DNA from 4 places in the Priestia sp. FSL R5-0597 genome. Region 3 is predicted to be linked to each of the others. Evidence: a T-box and tRNA genes for the amino acid it is inferred to sense, from the RefSeq annotation. Region 3 holds a T-box; the other regions hold tRNA genes.

Region 1 (6,590 bases), on a different contig from region 3:
GTGCTAAGTGTTAGAGGGTTTCCGCCCTTTAGTGCTGCAGCTAACGCATTAAGCACTCCGCCTGGGGAGTACGGTCGCAAGACTGAAACTCAAAGGAATTGACGGGGGCCCGCACAAGCGGTGGAGCATGTGGTTTAATTCGAAGCAACGCGAAGAACCTTACCAGGTCTTGACATCCTCTGACAACTCTAGAGATAGAGCGTTCCCCTTCGGGGGACAGAGTGACAGGTGGTGCATGGTTGTCGTCAGCTCGTGTCGTGAGATGTTGGGTTAAGTCCCGCAACGAGCGCAACCCTTGATCTTAGTTGCCAGCATTTAGTTGGGCACTCTAAGGTGACTGCCGGTGACAAACCGGAGGAAGGTGGGGATGACGTCAAATCATCATGCCCCTTATGACCTGGGCTACACACGTGCTACAATGGATGGTACAAAGGGCTGCAAGACCGCGAGGTCAAGCCAATCCCATAAAACCATTCTCAGTTCGGATTGTAGGCTGCAACTCGCCTACATGAAGCTGGAATCGCTAGTAATCGCGGATCAGCATGCCGCGGTGAATACGTTCCCGGGCCTTGTACACACCGCCCGTCACACCACGAGAGTTTGTAACACCCGAAGTCGGTGGAGTAACCGTAAGGAGCTAGCCGCCTAAGGTGGGACAGATGATTGGGGTGAAGTCGTAACAAGGTAGCCGTATCGGAAGGTGCGGCTGGATCACCTCCTTTCTAAGGATTTTTACATGACGTACGTTTTGACACTTTGTTCAGTTTTGAGAGTTCAATCTCTCAATTATAGAAAGCACACTACTTTCTTCTTATTAGATAAGAAGAATTTTGGTTGCGATTGTTCTTTGAAAACTAGATAACAGTAATTGCTGAGGAAAAGTGAAACTTTTCTTTAATCAAACCAATAAATAACACAACTTTATGTTGTACCATTTATTCGCTAATGGTTAAGTTAGAAAGGGCGCACGGTGAATGCCTTGGCACTAGGAGCCGATGAAGGACGGGACTAACACCGATATGCTTCGGGGAGCTGTAAGTGAGCTTTGATCCGGAGATTTCCGAATGGGGAAACCCACTGTTCGTAATGGAACAGTATCTTTATCTGAATACATAGGATATTGAAGGCAGACCCGGGGAACTGAAACATCTAAGTACCCGGAGGAAGAGAAAGCAAATGCGATTTCCTGAGTAGCGGCGAGCGAAACGGAATTAGCCCAAACCAAGAGGCTTGCCTCTTGGGGTTGTAGGACACTCTATACGGAGTTACAAAGGAACGAAGTAAATGAAGCGACCTGGAAAGGTCCGTCGAAGAAGGTAACAACCCTGTAGTTGAAACTTCGTTCCCTCTTGAGTGGATCCTGAGTACGGCGGAACACGTGAAATTCCGTCGGAAGCTGGGAGGACCATCTCCCAAGGCTAAATACTACCTAGTGACCGATAGTGAACCAGTACCGTGAGGGAAAGGTGAAAAGCACCCCGGAAGGGGAGTGAAAGAGATCCTGAAACCGTGTGCCTACAAGTAGTCAGAGCCCGTTAATGGGTGATGGCGTGCCTTTTGTAGAATGAACCGGCGAGTTACGATCCCATGCAAGGTTAAGCTGATAAGGCGGAGCCGTAGCGAAAGCGAGTCTGAATAGGGCGTTTAGTATGTGGTTGTAGACCCGAAACCAGGTGATCTACCCATGTCCAGGGTGAAGTTCAGGTAACACTGAATGGAGGCCCGAACCCACGCACGTTGAAAAGTGCGGGGATGAGGTGTGGGTAGCGGAGAAATTCCAATCGAACCTGGAGATAGCTGGTTCTCTCCGAAATAGCTTTAGGGCTAGCCTCATGTTGTGAGAGTCTTGGAGGTAGAGCACTGATTGGACTAGGGGCCCCCAACGGGTTACCGAATTCAGTCAAACTCCGAATGCCAAAGACTTATCCATGGGAGTCAGACTGCGAGTGATAAGATCCGTAGTCAAAAGGGAAACAGCCCAGACCACCAGCTAAGGTCCCCAAGTATACGTTAAGTGGAAAAGGATGTGGAGTTGCTTAGACAACCAGGATGTTGGCTTAGAAGCAGCCACCATTTAAAGAGTGCGTAATAGCTCACTGGTCGAGTGACTCTGCGCCGAAAATGTACCGGGGCTAAACGTATCACCGAAGCTGTGGATTGACATCTTTGATGTCAGTGGTAGGAGAGCGTTCTAAGTGCAGCGAAGTCAGACCGTAAGGACTGGTGGAGCGCTTAGAAGTGAGAATGCCGGTATGAGTAGCGAAAGACAAGTGAGAATCTTGTCCACCGAATGCCTAAGGTTTCCTGAGGAAGGCTCGTCCGCTCAGGGTTAGTCGGGACCTAAGCCGAGGCTGAAAAGCGTAGGCGATGGCCAACAGGTTGATATTCCTGTACCACCTCCCCGCCGTTTGAGTAATGGGGGGACGCAGTAGGATAGGGTAAGCGCGCTGCTGGATATGCGCGTTCAAGCAGTTAGGCTGATGAGTAGGCAAATCCGCTCATCATGAAAGCTGAGCTGTGATGACGAGGGAACTATAGTACCGAAGTTCCTGATTCCACACTGCCAAGAAAAGCCTCTAGCGAGGCGGGAGGTGCCCGTACCGCAAACCGACACAGGTAGGCGAGGAGAGAATCCTAAGGTGATCGAGAGAACTCTCGTTAAGGAACTCGGCAAAATGACCCCGTAACTTCGGGAGAAGGGGTGCTCTGGTAGGGTGTATAGCCCGAGAGAGCCGCAGTGAATAGGCCCAGGCGACTGTTTAGCAAAAACACAGGTCTCTGCGAAGCCGCAAGGCGAAGTATAGGGGCTGACGCCTGCCCGGTGCTGGAAGGTTAAGAGGAGGGGTTATCCTTTGGGAGAAGCTCTGAATCGAAGCCCCAGTAAACGGCGGCCGTAACTATAACGGTCCTAAGGTAGCGAAATTCCTTGTCGGGTAAGTTCCGACCCGCACGAAAGGCGTAACGATCTGGGCACTGTCTCAACGAGAGACTCGGTGAAATTATAGTACCTGTGAAGATGCAGGTTACCCGCGACAGGACGGAAAGACCCCGTGGAGCTTTACTGTAGCCTGATATTGAATTTTGGTACAGCTTGTACAGGATAGGTAGGAGCCTGAGAAGCCGGAGCGCTAGCTTCGGTGGAGGCGTCGGTGGGATACTACCCTGGCTGTATTGAAATTCTAACCCGCGGCCCTGATCGGGCCGGGAGACAGTGTCAGGTGGGCAGTTTGACTGGGGCGGTCGCCTCCTAAAATGTAACGGAGGCGCCCAAAGGTTCCCTCAGAATGGTTGGAAATCATTCGTAGAGTGTAAAGGCACAAGGGAGCTTGACTGCGAGACCTACAAGTCGAGCAGGGACGAAAGTCGGGCTTAGTGATCCGGTGGTTCCGCATGGAAGGGCCATCGCTCAACGGATAAAAGCTACCCCGGGGATAACAGGCTTATCTCCCCCAAGAGTCCACATCGACGGGGAGGTTTGGCACCTCGATGTCGGCTCATCGCATCCTGGGGCTGTAGTCGGTCCCAAGGGTTGGGCTGTTCGCCCATTAAAGCGGTACGCGAGCTGGGTTCAGAACGTCGTGAGACAGTTCGGTCCCTATCCGTCGTGGGCGTAGGAAATTTGAGAGGAGCTGTCCTTAGTACGAGAGGACCGGGATGGACACACCGCTGGTGTACCAGTTGTCTTGCCAAAGGCATCGCTGGGTAGCTATGTGTGGACGGGATAAGTGCTGAAAGCATCTAAGCATGAAGCCCCCCTCAAGATGAGATTTCCCATAGCGCAAGCTAGTAAGATCCCTGAAAGATGATCAGGTTGATAGGTCAGAGGTGGAAGCGTGGCGACATGTGTAGCTGACTGATACTAATCGATCGAGGACTTAACCAAACTTTTAAAAGCGTAAGCTTTACTCAGCCAACTGTTATCTAGTTTTGAGAGAGCAATCTCTTGTCTGGTGGCGATAGCGAAGAGGTCACACCCGTTCCCATACCGAACACGGAAGTTAAGCTCTTTAGCGCCAATGGTAGTTGGGACTTTGTCCCTGTGAGAGTAGGACGTTGCCAGGCAATGAATAAAACCCCTTATGAGTCTCTTGTAAAGAGCATAGGGGTTTTTTATTTGAAATAGTTTATTATGAGTATTCAAAATAACGCTTATTAACGCGCTTATATAGATTCTTTGGAGGATTAGCTCAGCTGGGAGAGCACCTGCCTTACAAGCAGGGGGTCGGCGGTTCGATCCCGTCATCCTCCACCATCGTGCCGGTGTAGCTCAACTGGTAGAGCAACTGACTTGTAATCAGTAGGTTGGGGGTTCAAGTCCTCTTGCCGGCACCATTTATATCGGAGGGGTAGCGAAGTGGCTAAACGCGGCGGACTGTAAATCCGCTCCTTCGGGTTCGGCAGTTCGAATCTGCCCCCCTCCACCATCTTTATTGGGCTATCGCCAAGCGGTAAGGCAACGGATTTTGATTCCGTCATGCGTTGGTTCGAATCCAGCTAGCCCAGCCATAGAGAGCCATTAGCTCAGTTGGTAGAGCATCTGACTTTTAATCAGAGGGTCGAAGGTTCGAGTCCTTCATGGCTCACCAGTTATATTTACACGCGGGTGTGGCGGAATTGGCAGACGCGCTAGACTTAGGATCTAGTGTCTTATGACGTGGGGGTTCAAGTCCCTTCACCCGCATCTTAATTTAGATAAATGCGCGGAAGTAGTTCAGTGGTAGAACACCACCTTGCCAAGGTGGGGGTCGCGAGTTCGAACCTCGTCTTCCGCTCCATATATATATTGGCGGCATAGCCAAGTGGTAAGGCCAAGGTCTGCAAAACCTTTATCACCGGTTCAAATCCGGTTGCCGCCTCCAGGTATAAGTCCTGCCGGGGTGGTGGGATTGGCAGACACACAGGACTTAAAATCCTGCGGTAGGCGACTACCGTGCCGGTTCAAGTCCGGCCCTCGGCACCATTTTAATAAGCGCCCGTAGCTCAATTGGATAGAGCGTTTGACTACGGATCAAAAGGTTAGGGGTTCGAATCCTCTCGGGCGCGCCATAACCGGGAAGTAGCTCAGCTTGGTAGAGCACTTGGTTTGGGACCAAGGGGTCGCAGGTTCGAATCCTGTCTTCCCGACCATTTATGGGGCCTTAGCTCAGCTGGGAGAGCGCCTGCCTTGCACGCAGGAGGTCAGCGGTTCGATCCCGCTAGGCTCCACCATACAGTACACGGAGGAATACCCAAGTCCGGCTGAAGGGATCGGTCTTGAAAACCGACAGGGGTGTTAAAGCCCGCGGGGGTTCGAATCCCTCTTCCTCCGCCATTTTCTATTTTGGTCCCGTGGTGTAGCGGTTAACATGCCTGCCTGTCACGCAGGAGATCGCGGGTTCGATTCCCGTCGGGACCGCCACTTTAAAATATGCGGGTGTAGTTTAGTGGTAAAACCTCAGCCTTCCAAGCTGATGTCGTGAGTTCGATTCTCATCACCCGCTCCAAATCCAAGTAAAGGGCCTATAGCTCAGCTGGTTAGAGCGCACGCCTGATAAGCGTGAGGTCGGTGGTTCGAGTCCACTTAGGCCCATCATGTTTTATAGTAATTGAATTTAACTTATAAATTGATACTGGCCCGTTGGTCAAGCGGTTAAGACACCGCCCTTTCACGGCGGTAACACGGGTTCGATTCCCGTACGGGTCATCAAAAAAGCAGTTTGCATTTGCAAACTGCTTTTTTATTTCTATTAAATAAAATTAGGAGGAGATTGAATAAGAAAAGCTAAATAAGCTGTGGTAGCTTCTGCCGTAGGGTTAGTTATTTAGTTATTTAGTTAGCGACTCCATTAGCTCTACCGAATTTAGGAGGTTCTTCTGGATCAGCAGAAGCTGCTGATGTTGAAGGAGACGTAACGGAAAAAGCGTTCTTTGAATCTGCTCAATAGTACAATGTGATGGTACTGGGTCTTTAGAGGATGATTCGAACAAACAGGTGATGACCAAAAAACGGTCAACTTTCATAGACCTTAACCGAATGGACTCTTCTGTAACGAGAAACAATGTTTAAAGATCTCCACCATTTTATGTATTAATAACTTAAAACCCTAAATAAAATATTCTCCTTAATATAAATGCCTTTATAAAAGTTGTGCTAATCTCTTTTCTTAATTGCTGAAAATTTGTATCTAATCCCCCCATTGTGTGTAAAACAAAAGTTAAATTCCTTACAGAGCGTTTCTCTGCACGTTAAAGACATATAATTTAATGTTTTTTATTAATAAATGCTGTAATTAAATAATCTCTGCATAAATTTAGACCTTTCTTCTTATCACATTAATTTAATAGGGGATATAATATCAATTTCCTATGTATTGTTCATGACATAGTTATTTGGCTAATGTTTAAATCACTAAGGAAATACTTCTATACATTTAATAAATATATAAAAGGAAAGTTCGTAAAAGTATACTTTTACGAACTTTCCTTTTATATAAGAAATCTACTATTTTTATCGTTCGTTTAAGTGGGAAAATTAATTACGAACGTTCTCTTTATCTCATACACTTTTACGAACGTTTTTGGTAGAATAAAAAGGAGATAGACACAAAAGG
Region 2 (7,198 bases), 2.0 Mb from region 3:
ATCTCAGCCGTATATCCGTGGTGTTCGTACTTTTCTACACGATGAGATTGTGCCATATATCGAACCATTTCTTTAATCGTATAAAAATCATGCGATTCATTTTGCAAAATATTAACTAGAATAGATTTATTAATAATATACATATTAAGCGATTTATCACCCTGCTTCATTTCAGTAATATCTGCATTTGAAGCAATATGACGCTGCAGCACGTGCTCAAAGTCAACTGTACATATCGTATAACTATTAGCAATTAATACGTATTCCTGCTTACTTCTTAAGAAATAATCAATATGATAACGGAACTGCGTGAATAGTGATGGACTCTCTAAGTGTAAATCACTTGTCATAGGAGGGAAGATAAACAATCCATCTCGCTTCCGATCCAAATCCCATTCTTTTCCTGAACCTATATGATCCATCAATGCGCGATAGCGATCACGAGGAAAAATGGCAACGCTCGAAATTCCAGAGTTCACCATATTAGAAAGCGTAAAATCGATTAATCGATAGCGCCCTGCAAAAGGAATGGCAGCAATCGATCTATAAAAGGTTAAAGGCTGCAGCGCTGTTGTGTTTGTACAAGCATCAATAATACCAAGCATTTGATTATTCAATGTCGTTCATCCTCTCTGTTCGTTAAATGCATTTAGCAACTGATTCAATCAATTCTTGAGTAACAAGAATTACTTCTTCGCTTCCTTTGGTCGGTCGAATGATAGTACCGTCTGGAACTTCAATGTCCGATGGAACAATTGCGTTTTCAATATATACGTTAGAGCCTATCTTTGCAGTAGGCATGACAACCGTTTTCTTAACTTCAGAACCTGAACCGATTTGTACACCTGGAAATAACACGGACTGCTCTACGTTTCCTTCGACAACGCACCCTTCATTTACTAATGACTCCACCACGCAGGCGTTTGGCGCAATATATTGAGGAGGCTGATTAGGGTTAACAGAGTATACTTTCCATGAAGAGTCAAATAAATTAAGCTCGTCTTTATCACATAACAAATCCATATTCGCTTCCCATAAGCTTTTTACAGTTCCTACATCTTTCCAATAACCTTGGAATGGATATGCAATTAGCTTTTTCTTTTCATCTAGTAAAAGCGGAATAACATCTTTACCAAAATCATGGCTTGAGTATGGATTGCGTGCATCCATTTCTAAATATTCTTTTAAAATACTCCATTTAAAAATATAAATCCCCATAGAAGCTAGATTATTTTTAGGACGCTGTGGCTTTTCATCGAACTCCATTACATCTAGGTCACTATTTGTATTTAAAATACCAAAACGGCTCGCTTCTTCCCAAGGTACTTCAATAACAGAAATCGTTACATCTGCTTCTTTGTTTATATGATAATCAAGCATATTTTCATAGTTCATTTTATAAATGTGATCACCTGATAGAATCAGTACGTACTCAGGATCATATTGTGTCAAATAGTTTAAATTTTCATAAATAGCGCTAGCCGTGCCTTTATACCACTTTACTCCATCTGACTCCGCGTATGGAGGCAATACTGTGACGCCACCATTCCGTCGGTCCAAATCCCAAGCGCTTCCAATTCCAATGTATGAATTGAGAACTAGCGGTTGATATTGTGTTAATACACCCACTGTTTCAATACCTGAATTTGTACAATTACTTAAAGCAAAATCAATAATTCGATACTTACCACCAAATGGTACAGCTGGCTTTGCTAGATTTTTTGTAAGCGAACTTAGCCGACTACCTTTTCCTCCTGCCAATAACATCGCTACGCATTTCTTTTTTAACATGTTGTTTTCTCTCCCCTCGTTTTCTCTTTGCTCGTAGTATACTAATGCCAAACGGCGGAATATTCATTTCAATGCAAAAAGGTTGACCGTGAAACGATTCATCCACTGATTTTAATGCCTTTTTATTTACAATGCCTGAACCGCCGTACACTTCGTCATCACTGTTAATAACTTCAATGTACTCTGTCTCAACTGGAACTCCAACTTTGTAAGAATGATATGGATGCTCAGAAAAATTGCTAACAACTATAAAAATCTCCTGATTTTCTTTCGACTTGCGAATAAAGGAGAAAATTTGTTGATGATGATTGTTAACATCAATCCATTCAAATCCATCTGGATTATGGTCTAATTCATATAAAGGCTTGCTTCTTTTATAAATCTTGATGAGATCCTTCATATATCCGTTAAGATTGCGATGCATGTCAAAGTCATAAAGCATCCAGTCTAACTCTTCTAAATCTTTCCACTCATCAAATTGGCCAAACTCTCCGCCCATAAATAAAAGCTTTTTTCCAGGGTGTGCAAAGAAATATCCATATAGCAGTCGAAGCTGTGCAAACTTGCGCCAGTAATCACCTGGCATCTTATTAAGCAATGATTTTTTCCCATGTACGACTTCATCATGAGAAAGCGGCAAAATAAAGTTTTCGTTAAACGCATACATTAGTGAAAAGGTCATTTTATCGTGAAGATAGGGACGTCTTTCCACTCCAGCTTCCATGTACGTTAAAACGTCATTCATCCATCCCATGTTCCACTTATAATTAAAGCCTAAACCGCCCTCATACGTAGGTGCTGTAACAAGGGGCCAATCCGTTGAATCTTCTGCCATCATTAATATCGTTTCATCAGATTTAAAAACAGCTTCATTCAATTTTTTTAAGAAGCTGACAGCTCCATCATTTACTGCTTTTCCAGAAGAATTTTGCCAATAAAGCATATTAGCTACAGCATCTACTCGAAATCCATCTATGTGGAAGTACTCCAACCAAAACAAAGCGTTCGAAATGAGAAAACTTTGTACTTCAGGCTTGCCTAAATCGAAATTAGCTGTTCCCCAAACATAGTTTTCACGGTCGGGTTCTTTTTTGTATTCATAAGTAGGTTCTCCATCGAACATATACAGACCATGTTCATCCTTACAAAAATGCCCGGGTACCCAGTCTAAAAGAACGCCTATATTATTTTGATGACACTCATCTATAAAGTTCATCAACTCTTTAGGTGTACCGTATCGACTGGTAGCAGAATAGTATCCAGTTCCTTGATATCCCCAGGATCGGTCGAGCGGATGCTCAATGACTGGTAATAACTCAATATGTGTAAAACCTTGTTCAGCAATATAAGGAATAAGCTCCTGTGCTAATTCACTGTATGTATAAAGGCTGCCATCTTCATGAGTCCTCCAAGACCCTGCATGCAGCTCGTAAATACACAGTGGTCTTTCATATATATTTTGCTGTTTTTTCTTTCTACGCCAATATTGGTCGTTCCATTTGTACCCATCCAATGAGTAAACAATAGACGCAGTGTTTGGACGCACTTCACTGAAGAAAGCGTATGGATCTGCTTTTAATTTTTTTTGATTGCTTTGTGTGATGATTTCATATTTATAAATAGTCCCTTGTTCTAATTCAGGGATAAATGTCATCCAAATACCTTCTTCATTAACTTTAACCATTGAATGTTGAAAACCGTTCCATTTATTAAAATCACCTACAACGCTTACACCCTTTGCATGAGGTGCCCACACGCAAAATCGTACGCCTTCAATTCCTTCTACCGTTACCTGATGCGCACCGAAAATAGAGTAACTGCGAAATAAGTTTCCTTCGTGATACAAATGAACATCAAATTCAGTAGGCTGAACCGCTAGATTCACTTTTGCCACCCCTTTAACTTCAAACATAATATACGCACATAATATACGCTTCTTACCACTCATTCCCTTTTATAGTAAAAACATAAACCTTTTCTACAAATATAATAGAATAAATGTTCTTTAAAATTACTCTTTATTCCATACTCTTCATACTTTATTACTTTATGAATAATTCCATATGATATAGGGAAAATCCTGCTTAAAACTTACTTTTTATTCTGAAAATTCATGGTAATTATTCCTAACTATTATTCCTGTTTACTTAATCTTTAAAAAAGCGCAAATAAAAAAAGGTTTGCATATATGCAAACCTTTTTAAGATGACCCGTACGGGATTCGAACCCGTGTTACCGCCGTGAAAGGGCGGTGTCTTAACCGCTTGACCAACGGGCCATATTTAAATTTAAAACGACTGGCGGAGAAGGAGGGATTTGAACCCTCGCGCCGCTTACACGACCTACACCCTTAGCAGGGGCGCCTCTTCAGCCACTTGAGTACTTCTCCGTATGGCTCCACAGGTAGGACTCGAACCTACGACCGATCGGTTAACAGCCGATAGCTCTACCACTGAGCTACTGTGGAATATGGTGGGCCTAAGTGGACTCGAACCACCGACCTCACGCTTATCAGGCGTGCGCTCTAACCAGCTGAGCTATAGGCCCATTATTTGGAGCGGGTGATGAGAATCGAACTCACGACATCAGCTTGGAAGGCTGAGGTTTTACCACTAAACTACACCCGCGTTACTTAAGATGGGGCGACTGATGGGAATCGAACCCACGAATGCCGGAACCACAATCCGGTGCGTTAACCACTTCGCCACAATCGCCGTCTTAAAATGGTGGCTCGGGACGGAATCGAACCGCCGACACAAGGATTTTCAGTCCTTTGCTCTACCAACTGAGCTACCGAGCCAAACAAAATGGCGGTCCCGACGGGAATCGAACCCGCGATCTCCTGCGTGACAGGCAGGCATGTTAACCGCTACACCACGGGACCACTTTGGTTGCGGGGACAGGATTTGAACCTGCGACCTTCGGGTTATGAGCCCGACGAGCTACCGAACTGCTCCACCCCGCGATGATATGAATATGATATAAATAAATGGCGGAGGAAGAGGGATTCGAACCCCCGCGGGCTTTAACACCCCTGTCGGTTTTCAAGACCGATCCCTTCAGCCGGACTTGGGTATTCCTCCGTATATTTATAACAAATGTAACTTATATGGTAGCGGCGGAGGGAGTCGAACCCACGACCTCACGGGTATGAACCGTACGCTCTAGCCAGCTGAGCTACACCGCCATATTATTCGTTACAATTATTTAATTTCATTGGTGGAGCCTAGCGGGATCGAACCGCTGACCTCCTGCGTGCAAGGCAGGCGCTCTCCCAGCTGAGCTAAGGCCCCATAAATGGTCGGGAAGACAGGATTCGAACCTGCGACCCCTTGGTCCCAAACCAAGTGCTCTACCAAGCTGAGCTACTTCCCGTTTATGGCGCGCCCGAGAGGAGTCGAACCCCTAACCTTTTGATCCGTAGTCAAACGCTCTATCCAATTGAGCTACGGGCGCTTATTAAAATGGTGCCGAGGGCCGGACTTGAACCGGCACGGTAGTCACCTACCGCAGGATTTTAAGTCCTGTGTGTCTGCCAATTCCACCACCCCGGCAGGACTTATATATGTGGAGCGGAAGACGAGGTTCGAACTCGCGACCCCCACCTTGGCAAGGTGGTGTTCTACCACTGAACTACTTCCGCACATATATGAAATTAAGTAAAGATGCGGGTGAAGGGACTTGAACCCCCACGTCGTAAGACACTAGATCCTAAGTCTAGCGCGTCTGCCAATTCCGCCACACCCGCGTGTGAATATTAAATGGTGAGCCATGAAGGACTCGAACCTTCGACCCTCTGATTAAAAGTCAGATGCTCTACCAACTGAGCTAATGGCTCGAAAAAAATGGTGCCGGCAAGAGGACTTGAACCCCCAACCTACTGATTACAAGTCAGTTGCTCTACCAATTGAGCTACACCGGCGTGCAATCTCTGACTTAAATAGTCGATGATGGAGGATGACGGGATCGAACCGCCGACCCCCTGCTTGTAAGGCAGGTGCTCTCCCAGCTGAGCTAATCCTCCGATATAAAAGCCTGGCAACGTCCTACTCTCACAGGGACAAAGTCCCAACTACCATTGGCGCTAAAGAGCTTAACTTCCGTGTTCGGTATGGGAACGGGTGTGACCTCTTCGCTATCGCCACCAGACATATTATATTATACACTATTATATAAAGAAAGCAATACTTTTTTTCGAAAGATTTATTCTTTCAAAACTAGATAACAGTTTGCTGAGTAAAGCTTACACTTTTAAAGTTTGGTTAAGTCCTCGATCGATTAGTATCAGTCAGCTACACATGTCGCCACGCTTCCACCTCTGACCTATCAACCTGATCATCTTTCAGGGATCTTACTAGCTTGCGCTATGGGAAATCTCATCTTGAGGGGGGCTTCATGCTTAGATGCTTTCAGCACTTATCCCGTCCACACATAGCTACCCAGCGATGCCTTTGGCAAGACAACTGGTACACCAGCGGTGTGTCCATCCCGGTCCTCTCGTACTAAGGACAGCTCCTCTCAAATTTCCTACGCCCACGACGGATAGGGACCGAACTGTCTCACGACGTTCTGAACCCAGCTCGCGTACCGCTTTAATGGGCGAACAGCCCAACCCTTGGGACCGACTACAGCCCCAGGATGCGATGAGCCGACATCGAGGTGCCAAACCTCCCCGTCGATGTGGACTCTTGGGGGAGATAAGCCTGTTATCCCCGGGGTAGCTTTTATCCGTTGAGCGATGGCCCTTCCATGCGGAACCACCGGATCACTAAGCCCGACTTTCGTCCCTGCTCGACTTGTAGGTCTCGCAGTCAAGCTCCCTTGTGCCTTTACACTCTACGAATGATTTCCAACCATTCTGAGGGAACCTTTGGGCGCCTCCGTTACATTTTAGGAGGCGACCGCCCCAGTCAAACTGCCCACCTGACACTGTCTCCCGGCCCGATCAGGGCCGCGGGTTAGAATTTCAATACAGCCAGGGTAGTATCCCACCGACGCCTCCACCGAAGCTAGCGCTCCGGCTTCTCAGGCTCCTACCTATCCTGTACAAGCTGTACCAAAATTCAATATCAGGCTACAGTAAAGCTCCACGGGGTCTTTCCGTCCTGTCGCGGGTAACCTGCATCTTCACAGGTACTATAATTTCACCGAGTCTCTCGTTGAGACAGTGCCCAGATCGTTACGCCTTTCGTGCGGGTCGGAACTTACCCGACAAGGAATTTCGCTACCTTAGGACCGTTATAGTTACGGCCGCCGTTTACTGGGGCTTCGATTCAGAGCTTCTCCCAAAGGATAACCCCTCCTCTTAACCTTCCAGCACCGGGCAGGCGTCAGCCCCTATACTTCGCCTTGCGGCTTCGCAGAGACCTGTGTTTTTGCTAAACAGTCGCCTGGGCCTATTCACTGC
Region 3 (7,198 bases):
TTCAGCTCCGGTGAAAATAAGTGAAAGGATGGCACAACAATTCGTTTCTTTAAGTCTCTAAGGCGAAGGTCTCGGGGGAAAAACGTTCGTATGGCTTTAATAAAACCAGAATAGGGTAGTTGTTGGTTAAAAACAGGTCCGCCCGGTCGGGAAACGCTGAACGCCGGTAAGATGTGATCTTTGAAAAACTGAAACGTCTCTTCTGGTGATCTTCCGCTTGCTAACGCAAGAGCAGTAAATGAACCAATTGAATTTCCTGAAAAAACATTGGTTTTACTAATTAACTCTGGGTTTCGGTGAGCCAATCTATTCAGAAGCTGTAAACTTAAAGCACCTAAAGTACCGCCTCCATCAAAGGTCATAATCCGATATTTTGTCAAAGGTGATTTCTCCTTTCAAATTTCATGAGACGTATCATTCTGTATATATTTATTTTATGTGTTGTAGAGGTATGATTATCTCTTTTACCGCTCCTTTAGAAGCCAGGTTATGTAGATGAACATTCTTAGAAATAAATAAAGACTCTAACGAACCAAACCATCGGCTAAATCTTAGCCGATGGTTTTATTTGAGTAGATGTTGTTAATAAGGAACATTTCCTTGCTTAATTACAAAAATAAGAACAAGAAAGAGTATGAAAATGGAAATGAAGCTGAAAATATTATACTCATAACATTTCGTTCCTTCTTTTAATCTTTTCATTCCCTTTATAAGTGCAGGTCAAATCTAAAATAGCCCTTTTAAAGAAATTAAAGGAAATATAATACCCGTTTATACAACATTTTATTGTAAGATAGATTAGTTGCATATGAATCGAATATTAGTAGGTCCACACTAACTTATCTATTTTTAGTGTAAGGAATCAAGAAAGAGTGAGGGAAAGGTCAAAATGTCTAAGACAAGGTATAAGAACCAAAAAGAATCCAATGAAGCAATTGCAAAAGCTTATATAGAGAACAATTATACAAATAGTCAAAATAAGCTGTTGCTAGTATCAAAAGCTAATTACGGGAAAAGAAGTTCAAATGTATGTTACTCGGCAGTAGACGATAAAGGTATGAATTTTTATGAATTTAACAACAACGCTGAACAGAATTTAATGTTAATTGAGCGGTATGAATGGGCTGATTTCTCTAGCGTTACAATTGACCATAGCATTGCAAAATCAGTATTTACATTTGTAGGTCATGGTGAAAATAGAGATATTACAATAGAGGTAAAAGGAAAGGAAGTAGAGCAAGTTATTCGTAACCACTCTTCTATGGAAGTTAACGTAGTAAAAAGACCTGTCTGGACTAAGGTATTAGGATATCGTTCACAGACAACTTGGAAAATGTTTATGGCTTCTACTGTTTACACCTTAATTCTTTTATTCATATTACATCCCTTATTACCAGCAGCTACTCATAATTTTATTATGGGACTAGCTTTACTAATTCTGTTTTTAAGCATCACAGGCTTATTTGTTGGATTAATAAAGCCAAAGTGGGTATTGCCTAAATTTAAAATCAAAACAAGAAAACGTGTATTATTTTCTTATCTATATTTAATTATTAGTTGTTTTTTTATTGCTGTAGCTTTTACAGATGGAGAATCAACTTCTACCCCTGCTTCAACTCAAGTAAGTTCTTCGCAAAACAGCGTCACTGTTTCATCTAAAAAAGATGGTGCTGATAGCAGCAAGCAAAAAGTTGAAAAGAATGATAGTGATAAAACAGCAAAAGAAGAGAAAAGACAAAAAGCTGAGGAGCAAGCAGTAAAAGAAGAAGCAAAACAAAAAGCTGAGGAGCAAGCGGCAAAAGAAGAAGCAAAACGAAAAGCTGAAGAACAAGCAGCAAAAGAAGAAGCAAAACAAAAAGCTGAAGAACAAGCAGCAAAAGAAGAAGCAAAACAAAAAGCTGAAGAACAAGCAGCAAAAGAAAAGGCAGAACAAAAAGCTCAGGAGCAAGCGGCAAAAGAAGAGGCAGAACGAAAAGCTCAAGAGCAAGCGGCGAAAGAAGAAGCGGAACGAAAAGCTGAGGAGCAAGCTGCAAAACAAGAAGCAGAGCGTAAAGCTCAACAACAAGCAGCTAGTCAACAGTCTACACCTAGCAGTTCTACTAGCAACAGTGGAAATTATAAGCCATTTGAAAATGATCCGAGTGATGATCAACAGTCTAATATGTCTTGTTCGGGACAAATCAAAGGTAACAAAAATTCGAAAATTTACCATGTACCTGGCGGAGCTTATTATGATAGAACTCAAGATAATATTGTTTGGTTCTGTTCAGAAGCGGATGCACAGGCAGCTGGGTATAGAAAATCCCAACGATAAAGATATTTATGCAACCTTTAAAAGCTCTCCTATATGTTTCTTGGAGAGCTTTTTTCTTTGTGAGAGATTATTTAATGTAGGTATTAAAGGCGCAGAACGAGTAAGTTTTAAAAGCAGAGAAGATATGAAAAAAGAATTCTTTAAATAAAACAACTTGGATAAGAAAGCTTAAAGTAGCGTTTTGTAAACGCGTCTGCAAATAAAGTTCCCTTGCTCATCTGATGCTGTCATATAATAGAATTAGCTATTATACTTACATTTATTAATACTTTTTCAAAAACGGTCTTAGCTCTAAGGTTTTAAATAGTTTTATAGATGGGAGTTAAAGCAAGCTTATGAACAGAGACGAAGTACTTCAAAAAATAAAGAACTTAAACATCTGGAAAAAAAGGGATCAAAGAGCTCCGCACAAACCATTGTTGATACTGTATGCCCTAGGTCAGCTACAGACCAAGCAACGAATGCACCTGCCGTATAGCGAGGTGAAAATCCCTTTAAAAGAGCTGCTTATGGAGTTTGGACCTTCTCGGAGTTCCTACCATCCAGAGCATCCTTTTGTTCGTTTGACAGGAGATGGAATATGGGAGCTAAGCGAAGAAGTTGATAAGCGTAGCTTTACAGATAAATATTTACTGAGTACAAATATAGTAGGCGGTTTTAGACAAGATGTTTATAACCTTTTTGCAAATGATCCTACGCTGCTTCAAGACGTCGCGCAATTTTTATTAAATGAGCATTTTCCGGATACGATCCATGAAGATATATTAAGAGCCGTAGGCTTGGATTTTGAAACACAGTTAAAGAGAAGAAGAGATCCAAAGTTTCGAGAGAAAATTCTTCAAGCTTACGGATATAGCTGCGCTGTTTGTGGGTTTAACGTTCGTCTTGGACATAATTTAGTTGGTGTAGAGGCCGCTCATATTAAGTGGCATCAAGCGGGAGGACCAGATATTGAAAGTAACGGAATCGCGTTATGTTCAATGCATCATAAATTATTTGATCGAGGAGTTTTTACTTTTTCAGATCATAATGAGCTCTTAGTGGCAACTCAAGCACACGGCACAAATGGATTTGAAGAGTGGCTTATGAAATTTCACGGACAAAAGCTTAGAGATCCGATTCATCCGGCGTATCAGCCGAATGAAGATTTTCTTGGGTGGCATGTTAGAGAAGTGTTTAGAGGACCCGCTAGATATCAAGCAAGTGATATAAATTGATTTTTGCACATGATAGATTGCTATGTTTATACTTAGGAAGTAATTTACATATAGTGGCGTCATTTAAAATACGTTAAAAATAAATTAGCACACTTATCCAGAACCCCTCCGGTAAGTTTTCTACTCTCTTTTTCCTCCCTTTAAACTGTGTGTCTTTTCTGAAGAAAATTCATAGGATATAGCATCTTATCTGTATTAAGAAAGGGGTTATATCGTGGAGGAAACAAAGCTTACTGGACGAATCGTTACACCTGATGATGTGGAATATGATCAGGCTAGAACAAATAATAATTTAGGTGTGCCTAAATTTCCGAGAATAATTGTATTTTGTCAGAATACAAACGATGTAGTAAATGCATTGAAATGGGTAAAGGAAAATCATGTCCCATTTCGAATAAGAAGCGGTAGGCATAGCTATGAAAATTTTTCATTAGTAAACGGTGGATTAGTGATTGATGTTAGTGAAATGGATAGAATCACGTTCAACTCTAAAGACATGACAGCGAAAATAGAAGCAGGAGCTAATCTAGGGAAAGTATATAATGAATTATGGAAAAAAGGAACGACTATCCCTGCAGGAACGGAAAGCAGTGTTGGTCTTGTAGGCCTTGTGCTTGGCGGAGGAATTGGGATGTTATCAAGGCTGTTTGGGCTTACCTGTGATAATTTGGTTGAAGTTGAAATGGCGATCGTAAATGAACAGAGAGAAGTTGAACTCATTAAGGCAAATAAAAATCACAACAGTGATCTCTTTTGGGCGTGTTGTGGCGGCGGGGGCGGAAACTTTGGTATTGTTACGTCTCTTACCTTTAAGGTGCAGCCTATTTCAAAGGTGTCAATCTTTTCAATTACATGGGAATGGGAAGATTTCGAAGCTGCTTTTGATGCATGGCAGCACTGGGCCACAAATACCGATAAGCGCTTAACTTCGGAGATTGAGTTAAAATCGAAAGAAGCGAATCAGATTATTGCTCAAGGTGAATTCGTTGGTTCATCATTCAAGTTAAAGGAACTTCTGCAGCCTTTAATAGATGTTGGGTGTCCTAAAAAAGTAGTAATAAAGGAAGTTTCATATATTGAAGCTGTACAATTTTTTGACGATCCGAGCGGAAACCAACCCGCCCCTCGAAAAAGGTCAGGTTCTTTTCTTAATAAACCTTTTCCAAAAGACGCTATTTTAACAATGAAGCATTTTTTAGAAAATGCTCCGAATGAAAAATCTAGTATTTGGCACCAATCTCTCGGGGGAGCAGTAGAGGAAGTTGCCTCTAATGAAACGGCCTTTTATTATAGAGATGCTGTTACCGCACAGGAGTACCTTGCTACATGGAGCCATCCTTCAGAAGAGCGAGTAAACATTCGATGGATTGAAGACTTAAGGAATGCTTTATCGAGATATACAACTGGAGATTATGTGAACTGGCCGGACCGGCTCATCAGAGATTGGCCAACGGCGTATTATGGAGAGAATTTTAAAAAGCTTCGAGAAGTGAAACGAGCATATGATCCGTGCAATCTATTTCATTTCCCTCAGAGCATTCCGCCGTTTATTAACTGGTTTTAAAAAGCGTCTTTCAAGTCGGAGAGCCAAATAATACCCACCTTAAATGAGGTGGTTTTTTGTGTATATTTCCTTTTCCTGAGAGCGTGAAAAAGGCAGCAAACAGTGGTAAGCAGTTATTTTATCAATAGATGGCTACGTTATACGGAGAAACATACATAAATATCATAAACATTGACATTCCCTTCCAAACCGCATACAATAGCTACTAATAAAAGCACACAAATTCGTTGAAGAGAATCAGTACGCTGCAAGTTTGTTCCACAGAGAGCTGGTGATAGCTGAAAGCCGGTGTTCAAGCTGCAGGGGAATATCCTCTCTGAGAAGTCAAACTGAACTATAAGTAAGTTTGAACGGTAGTCTACCGTTAAAAAGAACGCGTATGATTGTACGTTGCTGAGTGCTATTGATGAACGGATCAATAGAAGCCAGGGTGGTACCGCGGTTTAAAACCCGTCCCTAGTCATAGGGACGGGTTTCTTTGTGTGCTTTTAACTTTAAAAGGAGTGGTATCACATGAAAGAAGTGAATGTAAGGGAGTCTTCGCAAGAGCGCGAACAGCGTATCCAGCAGCAGTGGCAAAAAGGAAATGTGTTTCAGCAGTCGGTTGAAAACCGAGAGGGGCATCCTTCGTTTGTATTTTATGAAGGACCTCCAACAGCAAACGGTTTGCCTCACGTTGGGCACGCGCTAGGCCGGACGATTAAAGACGTGGTGGCTCGTTATAAAACGATGACGGGGCATCAAGTGATCCGAAAAGCAGGCTGGGATACGCACGGACTACCGGTAGAGCTCGGTGTCGAAAAGCAGCTCGGAATTTCAGGGAAGCATGACATTGAAAAATACGGCGTAGAAGCTTTTATCAACAAGTGTAAGGAAAGTGTGTTTGTGTATGAAAAGCAGTGGCGCACGTTCACGGAGCAGCTTGGCTATTGGGTTGATATGGAAGACCCTTACATCACCTTGGAGAATTCATACATTGAAAGCGTATGGAACGTGCTTGGCACGATTCATGACAAAGGACTTCTTTATAAAGGCCACCGCGTATCACCTTACTGCCCGAGCTGTCAAACGTCGCTGAGTTCGCATGAAGTAGCGCAAGGGTATAAAGATGTAAAAGATTTAACGGTAACGGTGAAATTTAAAGTGAAAAACCGCGATAATGAGTATTTTTTAGGGTGGACGACAACGCCTTGGACGCTTCCGTCAAACGTGGCGCTTGCGGTGCATGAAGAGATGAACTACGTTCGCGCTGAGCAAGGCGACAGCGTGTATATAGTGGCAGAAGCGCTCGCAGACAAAGTGTTAAAAGGAGAATATAGCGTTTTATCTCATCATAAAGGAAATGAGTTAAAAGGAATGTCGTATGAGCCGCCGTTTAATTTTGTGAACGTTGAAAAAGGTCATGAAGTCGTAACGGCTGATTACGTAACGGATCAAAGCGGAACAGGAGTTGTTCATTTAGCACCTGCTTACGGCGAAGATGATTACAGAGTTGTAAAAGAAAACGGCTTTTCATTTGTGAACGTAGTGGATGAAAAAGGACAGTACACGTCTGAAGTGCCGCCTTTTCAAGGACGTTTCGTGAAAGACTGCGACGTTGATATCGTTCGTTATTTAGCAAACGAAGGCGTGCTGTATCATAAAGAAAAGCATGAGCACAGCTATCCGTTTTGCTGGCGATGCGACTCGCCGCTTCTTTATTACGCAAATGAAAGCTGGTTTATCCAAACGACGGCGTTAAAAGAACAATTTTTGAAAAATAATGAAAGCGTGAAGTGGTACCCGGATCATATCAAGTACGGTCGCTTTGGCAACTTTTTGGAAAATATGGTGGACTGGAACATCAGCAGAAAGCGCTACTGGGGAACGCCGCTGAACGTATGGGAATGCGAAGAATGTCAGCATCAAGTAGCTCCAAAAAGCATCAAAGAGCTTCAGAAACATGCGTCTCATTCCGTGGATGACAGCATTGAACTTCATAAGCCATATGTAGATGACGTGCAGCTAACGTGTCCGGTCTGCAGCGGAGAAATGAAGCGAACGCCGGAAGTGATTGACGTTTGGTTTGACAGCGGGTCGATGCCGTTTGCACAGTATCACTAT
Region 4 (7,198 bases), 2.1 Mb from region 3:
GCAAGATAGGAATAAACGCTTCTAAAATAGGCAACAGCAGTCCGGGAATGATCCCAAATGATTGATATTGTTTTAATAACTCGAGGACGCCGTCTAATGTCAAATAATGCTTTAATGTTTCAAAATCCATCGAATGTTCTCCTTATTTAAACAACTGTGCTACTTTTCACTTATTGTACTACTTTCCTTTACCAAACAAAAGTTTTACAGCGTTTTATCTTTCCTGCCCTGTTGCGCTTGCCATATAGCCAGCCCTTACTTACACGAACAGAACCTCTAGAACAACATGTGCTTTTACTTAGACTGCTGCAAATAACGTTTAAACCAGCTGGTTAAATATTTTAGTCTCGCCGTTCGTAAATTAGGCTTACCGCTTCTAGAAAGTTCATGGTTAGACTGAGGAAAACGAATAAATTCTACTTCTTTATCTTTTCTTTTTAGTGCCACATAAAGCTGTTCAGCTTGTTCAATTGGACATCTATAATCCTGTTCGCTATGCAAGATTAACAGCGGTGTTTTCACGTTCTCCGCTAAACGAAGCGGCGAGTGGTTCCAAAGTTTTTCCGGATTCTCATAAATATCAGCTTTCAATTCCCATTCGGTAAAATAATAGCCAATATCACTAACGCCGTAAAAACTCGTCCAATTTGAAATAGACCGTTGCGTCACCGCTGCTTTAAACCGATTTGTACTTCCTACAATCCAGTTTGTCATAAATCCTCCGTAGCTTCCTCCTGTTACGCCAAGTTTATCTTCATTAATATAAGAGTAGCGGTTAATTGCTTCGTCGGTTACTGCCATCAAATCCATATAATCCATGCCTCCGTAATCTCCTCGAACGGCATCTGTAAAGGCTTGACCATATCCTCTTCCGCCTCTTGGATTAGAAAAGAGGATATTGAACCCTTTTGATGCAAGCACTTGAAATTCAAACATAAATGTATGACCATACATAAGATGCGGACCTCCGTGAATTTCTAAAATGGTTGGAGATACATCGTTGGCAGCAGCCGCTTTTACGACCCAACTGTGGATATGTATACCGTCCGTGGCAGTCGCGCAAAAAGATTCTGCTTCCGTTAACTGCACATGCTTTAAAAATGAATCATTAACGTTTGTCAGCTTCACTAGTTCCTCTGTTTTTAAATTTAAAGAATAAAGATCTCCGGGATGTGTAAATGTACTGATTGCTACGATAGCTTCCTCACCGTTGGGAAGAACAGATACCCCGTATACGTGAGCATTATCCATAAGCACAGAGTCTAACTTTCCATTTACATTTCCTTTATATATGCCTACAGAACCCTTTTCACTTACGACAAAATAAAATTCTTCCTTACTGCTCCACATAATTCCCGCTGCGGTTCTTCCAAAGTGAAAATCTCCTGCTACCATATCTCCTATTTCTAAGTCTATACCTGCAGTGATACAAGCTGTTTTTTGATTGGAGACCTGATAAATATATATGTCATTCATTGAAGCCGATCCGTATGTACGTTCATTTCCAATGTAAGCTATGTATGACCCATCTGGTGACCACGAAACTTGATGAAAATATCCTGTTTCTGCTGTAATAGATGTTAACTTTTTAGTATCACGATGCAAAATAAACACGTCCATGGTTAACGATAAATCCGGATTCTCTCCTCGACTGCTGCAAAATACAATTGAATTTGCATCAGGGGCCCAGCATCCTACAGAGTGATGATAAGGTCCATCCGTTAAAAACGTCACTTCTTTATTTTTAAGTTTAACGACCGCAACTTGCGTATATTCACCTTTTAAATAGCCACTAGCATCGGATTTATACAACAAACGTTCCACTTCGTATGGCTGAGGATGCTCATGATTTTGTTCAACTCTTACAGCTTTTTCTTCCACTTTTGTAGAAAACATAATTTCGTCACTATAAGGAGACCATACGGGATTACTAACGCCTTTTTCACAATCTGTGAGTGCTTCTGCTTCCCCGCCTGTCGCTGCTAATAGATAGAGCTGAACGGTTTGACTGCGATCTGATAAAAAAGCAATCCACCTGCCGTCAGGAGACCATGCAGGAGAGTGATTATTTCCTTTATAATACGTCAATTGCTTTGTTTTTTTTGTTTCAAGATCTAACATAAACAGCTTCGTCTCATAACCGTTTTCTATTTTTTTCGTTTCTCGAACCGTATAAACTACACTTTTTCCATCTGGAGAAATCTGAGGGTTATACACAGACTTCAATTCATACAAATCCTCTACCGTTACCGTACGCTTTTTTACATGATTCAATTTCTTCGCCCCCAAGGATTCATTTTTAAACCAAATAGCCAATCGATAAAAACGAAAGTAGCGTTTCCCTCTTACTTTATCATTTCTAAAAATAAAAATCTAAAAATTTAGAAAATTAGTTGTTTTTTCTTCTTTTAATCTATATAATAATAAAAAGGGTGCAGAGGTGATGAGGTATGAACAATGAAAAATCGTACACGGAAATGATGAAGTCCCTCGCTCGCAAGAAAAAAGTAATTGATACTGTGAGTATGTTGGATGTTTATATCGAAATGGTAATTGATGAATCGCTTTTTAAGCGTCAAAAAGAACTGTTAGAAACAAACATTAACACGGCATTAGATCAACGTGATGAAACTGCTTTTTATGAGCTATCAGCACAGTACCAATCCTTACTTCAAACATCTACTTAATATTTCAAGAAGTTCATTCATGTTAATGATTTATATGTACGTTTAACAGGCAGAACCTTTCTTCTCAGGAAGAACAGCTGTCTGTTAAATCGTGTTTACTACATAAAAAAAGATTCTTACAGATGTAAGAATCTTTTTTGTTAGAATTTTTTCTATGAGTGGAAGTAAACAACCGTTCCACTCATAGATTTTTTGTTATTTATGCGCCTGAAACTGCTCTTCTTCTGTTGAACCTTTTAAAGCTGTTGTAGAGGAAGTCCCACCGGAAACTACTTGCGCCACTTCATCAAAATAACCCGTTCCTACTTCACGCTGATGTCTTGTAGCAGTATATCCATTTATTTCACTAGCAAACTCTCTTTCTTGTAACTCTGAATAAGCTGCCATTCCTCTTGTTTTATATCCTCGTGCCAGTTCAAACATGCTGTGATTTAAAGCGTGGAAGCCAGCAAGCGTAACGAATTGGAATTTGTAGCCCATTTTTGCGATTTCTCTTTGAAACTTTTCAATCGTTTTCTTATCTAATTTTTTCTTCCAGTTGAAAGATGGTGAACAGTTATAAGCAAGCATTTTACCTGGGAATTTTTCATGAATAGCATCTGCAAATTTTTGTGCCTGTTCCAAGTTTGGTTCAGACGTCTCACACCATACTAGATCAGCATATGGCGCATATGCTAAGCCACGAGCGATAGCTTGATCGATTCCGGCTCTCGTGCGATAAAACCCTTCAGCGGTGCGTTCACCTGTAATAAACTGGCGATCTACAGGATCAACATCACTTGTAATTAAATCAGCGGCATCAGCATCGGTACGAGCAATCAGAAGTGTTGGAACACCCATTACATCAGCAGCTAAACGAGCAGCAATCAAGTTTTTCACAGCTGTCTGAGTTGGAAGCAATACCTTGCCGCCAAGATGACCACACTTTTTCTCAGATGACAATTGATCTTCGAAGTGTACCGCAGATGCTCCTGACTCAATCATTCCTTTCATTAATTCAAATACGTTCAACTGTCCTCCGAACCCTGCTTCTGCATCTGCTACAATTGGAGCAAAGTAATCAATATCTCCTTCTCCTTCTAAATGCTGAATTTGATCGGCACGCTGCAGCGCTTGATTGATTCGTTTCACAACATGCGGCACGCTGTTTGCTGGATATAGACTTTGATCAGGATACATATTTCCTGAAAGGTTTGCATCTGCAGCTACTTGCCATCCACTGAGATAAATGGCTTTTAACCCTGCTTTTACCTGTTGTACTGCTTGATTTCCTGTTAAAGCTCCTAATGCATGAACGTATGGCTCTGTTTTTAATAAGTTCCAGAACTTTTCGGCCCCTCTTCTAGCAAGCGTGTGTTCAATATCAATGGATCCTCTCAGTCCAATGACTTTTTCTGCAGAATATGGACGTTCAATTCCTTTCCAACGCTCATCGCTTTTCCAGTTCTCTTCAAGGTTTTTTACACGAATCTCTTTCATTCTTTATACCCCCTAATGAATTTAAAATTCTATATTCATAAAAATATAAAACGCAGCAGTGAGAATATGTCTGTTTCATGATGAAGTAAATTAGCAGTTTGCCATAGTTTTAGTAAGAACGTAGATGAAATAAGTAAATAGTTGAAGGACATGTAGTAAGACTTTGCTGAGGTGAATATACGCTGATAAGTTTGACTGCTATCTTTTCAATCACAAATAACTATTCCTCCCTATTGTTATAAAACAGTTTTTATTTTACATACGTTATTATATAACAGTACTTTCGAAAATGAAACCTCCTTTTAGAATTTTTTTCCTACTCGCAAGGAGGCTTTTCTATTAATACCTACGTATAAAAGGCTTCATATATCCTTTACTTTTTCTTATATCACTTATTCATTTCTTTCATACTTCTCAACAAATGAAATTCTTTCCAATATTGTTGGATGACCATATCGAAAAATTTTCACTAAATACGGCGGATTCACCTGGGACAGTCCTGATTTTGTTAAATCCTGAAATGTTTTAATAGCAGCTTGTTTATCTCCTGTTAAGTCCATGGCGTACGTGTCAGATTGAAGTTCATGATGACGCGACTGCATATTTGTTAAAGGACTTACAGCAAATGTGAGCACAGAAAAAATAAGTAGAATAAGCGGTAATGAATTTAAATCACTAAGAGAAGTGATTTTTAATGCTTTCCCCCATCTCTTAATCACAAAGCTAGCTAAATGTTTCGTTAGCCATAAACCTACAATCGATAAAACTAAGGCTGAAGCAATCCCTACATAAATATGTTTCTTCACATAGTGACCCATTTCGTGCGCCATGATAAACAAAATTTCACGTTCCGTCAATTTATTAAGAGTAGTATCCCATAACACAATTCTTGAATTAGAACCTATTCCCGTTACATATGCATTGAGAGAGTTCGTTTTTTCAGACATGTTTACTTCATATACATGCTTAGCAGGTATATGAGCTTCATCTGCTAAATGCAAAATTTTCGTCTCCAGCTCTTTATTCTTTAATGGATAAAAATCGTTATATAACGGATCGATAACCACTGGTTGAATAAACGTCAAAAATAGCGTAAATGGAATAGATACTAGCCACGCATACAGCCACCATCTTTTTGAAAACTTACGAATGAATGCATATAACACAGCAATCACTAAAAACATCGTGGCATAGTTCACCCAAAAATCTGTAAAAAGATCTTTCATCCATCCTTGGAAAGGTTGCGTCGTAATATGGTAAGCCGTTGAAAGCTTATAGCTAATCCAGTCCATAGGAAAAGAGTAGATCAGCAGCAGAACAGATAACCAAAATACATAAATAGCAGTTTGGAGAAGACTGAAACGACTGACGTCTTTAGACCACTTATTCACTTTCTTAGACACACCTAACACTAAAATTAAAATAAACCCTAACCACTCATATGGAATTCGGATAAAAAAGAGCGCATCTCTAATCTTTGAATATTTTTCGGTTAACATAAGTTCTCTTGCATTCATAAACGTAGCAGGATCCACGCTGGTACCTTTTAATGATTGTGGAATAGAGGTGTCACTTATATAAAATAAATACACCCATATACAAGCTGCATACACAAGAAAAACTCCGATGGACCACAAAACAAGTTTTTTCACGCATTCCCCTCCTTTTGTACAAACAGTATTCTGTTATTACTATTGTAGGTTTTTTTTCGAAATTTAGAACAAGCGTTTAGAGATGTGCCATAGGAAATGCAAATTGTGAAGAGAAAATCATAGAAAAACGAAAAATAGAGTTTATTCTTTTGTCTAAACTCTGTTTACAAACAAAAAAAGCAGTTTGCATATGCAAACTGCTTTTGAGATGACCCGTACGGGATTCGAACCCGTGTTACCGCCGTGAAAGGGCGGTGTCTTAACCGCTTGACCAACGGGCCAGTATGGCTCCACAGGTAGGACTCGAACCTACGACCGATCGGTTAACAGCCGATAGCTCTACCACTGAGCTACTGTGGAATATGGTGGGCCTAAGTGGACTCGAACCACCGACCTCACGCTTATCAGGCGTGCGCTCTAACCAGCTGAGCTATAGGCCCATTATTTGGAGCGGGTGATGAGAATCGAACTCACGACATCAGCTTGGAAGGCTGAGGTTTTACCACTAAACTACACCCGCGTTACTTAAGATGGGGCGACTGATGGGAATCGAACCCACGAATGCCGGAACCACAATCCGGTGCGTTAACCACTTCGCCACAATCGCCGTCTTAAAATGGTGGCTCGGGACGGAATCGAACCGCCGACACAAGGATTTTCAGTCCTTTGCTCTACCAACTGAGCTACCGAGCCAAATAAAATGGCGGTCCCGACGGGAATCGAACCCGCGATCTCCTGCGTGACAGGCAGGCATGTTAACCGCTACACCACGGGACCACTTTGGTTGCGGGGACAGGATTTGAACCTGCGACCTTCGGGTTATGAGCCCGACGAGCTACCGAACTGCTCCACCCCGCGATGATATGAATATGATATAAATAAATGGCGGAGGAAGAGGGATTCGAACCCCCGCGGGCTTTAACACCCCTGTCGGTTTTCAAGACCGATCCCTTCAGCCGGACTTGGGTATTCCTCCGTATATTTATAACAAATGTAACTTATATGGTAGCGGCGGAGGGAGTCGAACCCACGACCTCACGGGTATGAACCGTACGCTCTAGCCAGCTGAGCTACACCGCCATATTATTCGTTACAATTATTTAATTTCATTGGTGGAGCCTAGCGGGATCGAACCGCTGACCTCCTGCGTGCAAGGCAGGCGCTCTCCCAGCTGAGCTAAGGCCCCATAAATGGTCGGGAAGACAGGATTCGAACCTGCGACCCCTTGGTCCCAAACCAAGTGCTCTACCAAGCTGAGCTACTTCCCGTTTATGGCGCGCCCGAGAGGAGTCGAACCCCTAACCTTTTGATCCGTAGTCAAACGCTCTATCCAATTGAGCTACGGGCGCTTTATATGGAGCGGAAGACGAGGTTCGAACT

What was found. The T-box of region 3 lies ahead of ileS (isoleucine--tRNA ligase). A T-box ahead of a tRNA ligase gene usually reads a tRNA of that ligase, here a tRNA-Ile.
Region 1: it encodes a tRNA-Ile, which carries the amino acid that the T-box ahead of ileS (isoleucine--tRNA ligase) is inferred to sense. The anticodon was not compared.
Region 2: it encodes a tRNA-Ile, which carries the amino acid that the T-box ahead of ileS (isoleucine--tRNA ligase) is inferred to sense. The anticodon was not compared.
Region 4: it encodes a tRNA-Ile, which carries the amino acid that the T-box ahead of ileS (isoleucine--tRNA ligase) is inferred to sense. The anticodon was not compared.

The regions. Positions count from the first base shown of each region.
Region 1 is NZ_JBBOUZ010000004.1:75,766-82,355, reverse strand. Features, by position in the region: rRNA gene MKX72_RS28245 (16S ribosomal RNA) at 1-722, shown strand, start outside; rRNA gene MKX72_RS28240 (23S ribosomal RNA) at 948-3,883, shown strand; rRNA gene rrf (5S ribosomal RNA) at 3,947-4,062, shown strand; tRNA gene MKX72_RS28230 (tRNA-Val) at 4,177-4,252, shown strand; tRNA gene MKX72_RS28225 (tRNA-Thr) at 4,257-4,332, shown strand; tRNA gene MKX72_RS28220 (tRNA-Tyr) at 4,341-4,424, shown strand; tRNA gene MKX72_RS28215 (tRNA-Gln) at 4,432-4,506, shown strand; tRNA gene MKX72_RS28210 (tRNA-Lys) at 4,511-4,586, shown strand; tRNA gene MKX72_RS28205 (tRNA-Leu) at 4,600-4,681, shown strand; tRNA gene MKX72_RS28200 (tRNA-Gly) at 4,701-4,775, shown strand; tRNA gene MKX72_RS28195 (tRNA-Cys) at 4,786-4,859, shown strand; tRNA gene MKX72_RS28190 (tRNA-Leu) at 4,872-4,960, shown strand; tRNA gene MKX72_RS28185 (tRNA-Arg) at 4,970-5,046, shown strand; tRNA gene MKX72_RS28180 (tRNA-Pro) at 5,051-5,127, shown strand; tRNA gene MKX72_RS28175 (tRNA-Ala) at 5,133-5,208, shown strand; tRNA gene MKX72_RS28170 (tRNA-Ser) at 5,219-5,311, shown strand; tRNA gene MKX72_RS28165 (tRNA-Asp) at 5,323-5,398, shown strand; tRNA gene MKX72_RS28160 (tRNA-Gly) at 5,410-5,483, shown strand; tRNA gene MKX72_RS28155 (tRNA-Ile) at 5,496-5,569, shown strand; tRNA gene MKX72_RS28150 (tRNA-Glu) at 5,612-5,683, shown strand.
Region 2 is NZ_JBBOUZ010000001.1:4,692,300-4,699,497, forward strand. Features, by position in the region: gene MKX72_RS24705 (glucose-1-phosphate adenylyltransferase family protein) at 1-617, opposite strand, end outside; gene MKX72_RS24710 (glucose-1-phosphate adenylyltransferase) at 640-1,791, opposite strand; gene glgB (1,4-alpha-glucan branching protein GlgB) at 1,742-3,703, opposite strand; tRNA gene MKX72_RS24720 (tRNA-Glu) at 3,998-4,069, opposite strand; tRNA gene MKX72_RS24725 (tRNA-Ser) at 4,090-4,180, opposite strand; tRNA gene MKX72_RS24730 (tRNA-Asn) at 4,184-4,258, opposite strand; tRNA gene MKX72_RS24735 (tRNA-Ile) at 4,262-4,338, opposite strand; tRNA gene MKX72_RS24740 (tRNA-Gly) at 4,345-4,418, opposite strand; tRNA gene MKX72_RS24745 (tRNA-His) at 4,430-4,505, opposite strand; tRNA gene MKX72_RS24750 (tRNA-Phe) at 4,516-4,591, opposite strand; tRNA gene MKX72_RS24755 (tRNA-Asp) at 4,600-4,675, opposite strand; tRNA gene MKX72_RS24760 (tRNA-Met) at 4,680-4,756, opposite strand; tRNA gene MKX72_RS24765 (tRNA-Ser) at 4,782-4,874, opposite strand; tRNA gene MKX72_RS24770 (tRNA-Met) at 4,902-4,978, opposite strand; tRNA gene MKX72_RS24775 (tRNA-Ala) at 5,009-5,084, opposite strand; tRNA gene MKX72_RS24780 (tRNA-Pro) at 5,090-5,166, opposite strand; tRNA gene MKX72_RS24785 (tRNA-Arg) at 5,171-5,247, opposite strand; tRNA gene MKX72_RS24790 (tRNA-Leu) at 5,257-5,345, opposite strand; tRNA gene MKX72_RS24795 (tRNA-Gly) at 5,360-5,434, opposite strand; tRNA gene MKX72_RS24800 (tRNA-Leu) at 5,458-5,539, opposite strand; tRNA gene MKX72_RS24805 (tRNA-Lys) at 5,554-5,629, opposite strand; tRNA gene MKX72_RS24810 (tRNA-Thr) at 5,638-5,713, opposite strand; tRNA gene MKX72_RS24815 (tRNA-Val) at 5,743-5,815, opposite strand; rRNA gene rrf (5S ribosomal RNA) at 5,825-5,940, opposite strand; rRNA gene MKX72_RS24825 (23S ribosomal RNA) at 6,050-7,198, opposite strand, start outside.
Region 3 is NZ_JBBOUZ010000001.1:2,714,403-2,721,600, reverse strand. Features, by position in the region: gene MKX72_RS13880 (patatin-like phospholipase family protein) at 1-380, opposite strand, end outside; gene MKX72_RS13875 (sunset domain-containing protein) at 890-2,314, shown strand; gene MKX72_RS13870 (phosphorothioated DNA-binding restriction endonuclease) at 2,650-3,531, shown strand; gene MKX72_RS13865 (FAD-binding oxidoreductase) at 3,746-5,095, shown strand; T-box leader at 5,314-5,556, shown strand; gene ileS (isoleucine--tRNA ligase) at 5,609-7,198, shown strand, end outside.
Region 4 is NZ_JBBOUZ010000001.1:595,340-602,537, reverse strand. Features, by position in the region: gene MKX72_RS03250 (TVP38/TMEM64 family protein) at 1-130, opposite strand, end outside; gene MKX72_RS03245 (S9 family peptidase) at 295-2,274, opposite strand; gene MKX72_RS03240 (IDEAL domain-containing protein) at 2,451-2,687, shown strand; gene aceA (isocitrate lyase) at 2,883-4,166, opposite strand; gene MKX72_RS03230 (M48 family metallopeptidase) at 4,559-5,818, opposite strand; tRNA gene MKX72_RS03225 (tRNA-Glu) at 6,028-6,099, opposite strand; tRNA gene MKX72_RS03220 (tRNA-Asn) at 6,104-6,178, opposite strand; tRNA gene MKX72_RS03215 (tRNA-Ile) at 6,182-6,258, opposite strand; tRNA gene MKX72_RS03210 (tRNA-Gly) at 6,265-6,338, opposite strand; tRNA gene MKX72_RS03205 (tRNA-His) at 6,350-6,425, opposite strand; tRNA gene MKX72_RS03200 (tRNA-Phe) at 6,436-6,511, opposite strand; tRNA gene MKX72_RS03195 (tRNA-Asp) at 6,520-6,595, opposite strand; tRNA gene MKX72_RS03190 (tRNA-Met) at 6,600-6,676, opposite strand; tRNA gene MKX72_RS03185 (tRNA-Ser) at 6,702-6,794, opposite strand; tRNA gene MKX72_RS03180 (tRNA-Met) at 6,822-6,898, opposite strand; tRNA gene MKX72_RS03175 (tRNA-Ala) at 6,929-7,004, opposite strand; tRNA gene MKX72_RS03170 (tRNA-Pro) at 7,010-7,086, opposite strand; tRNA gene MKX72_RS03165 (tRNA-Arg) at 7,091-7,167, opposite strand; tRNA gene MKX72_RS03160 (tRNA-Gly) at 7,174-7,198, opposite strand, start outside.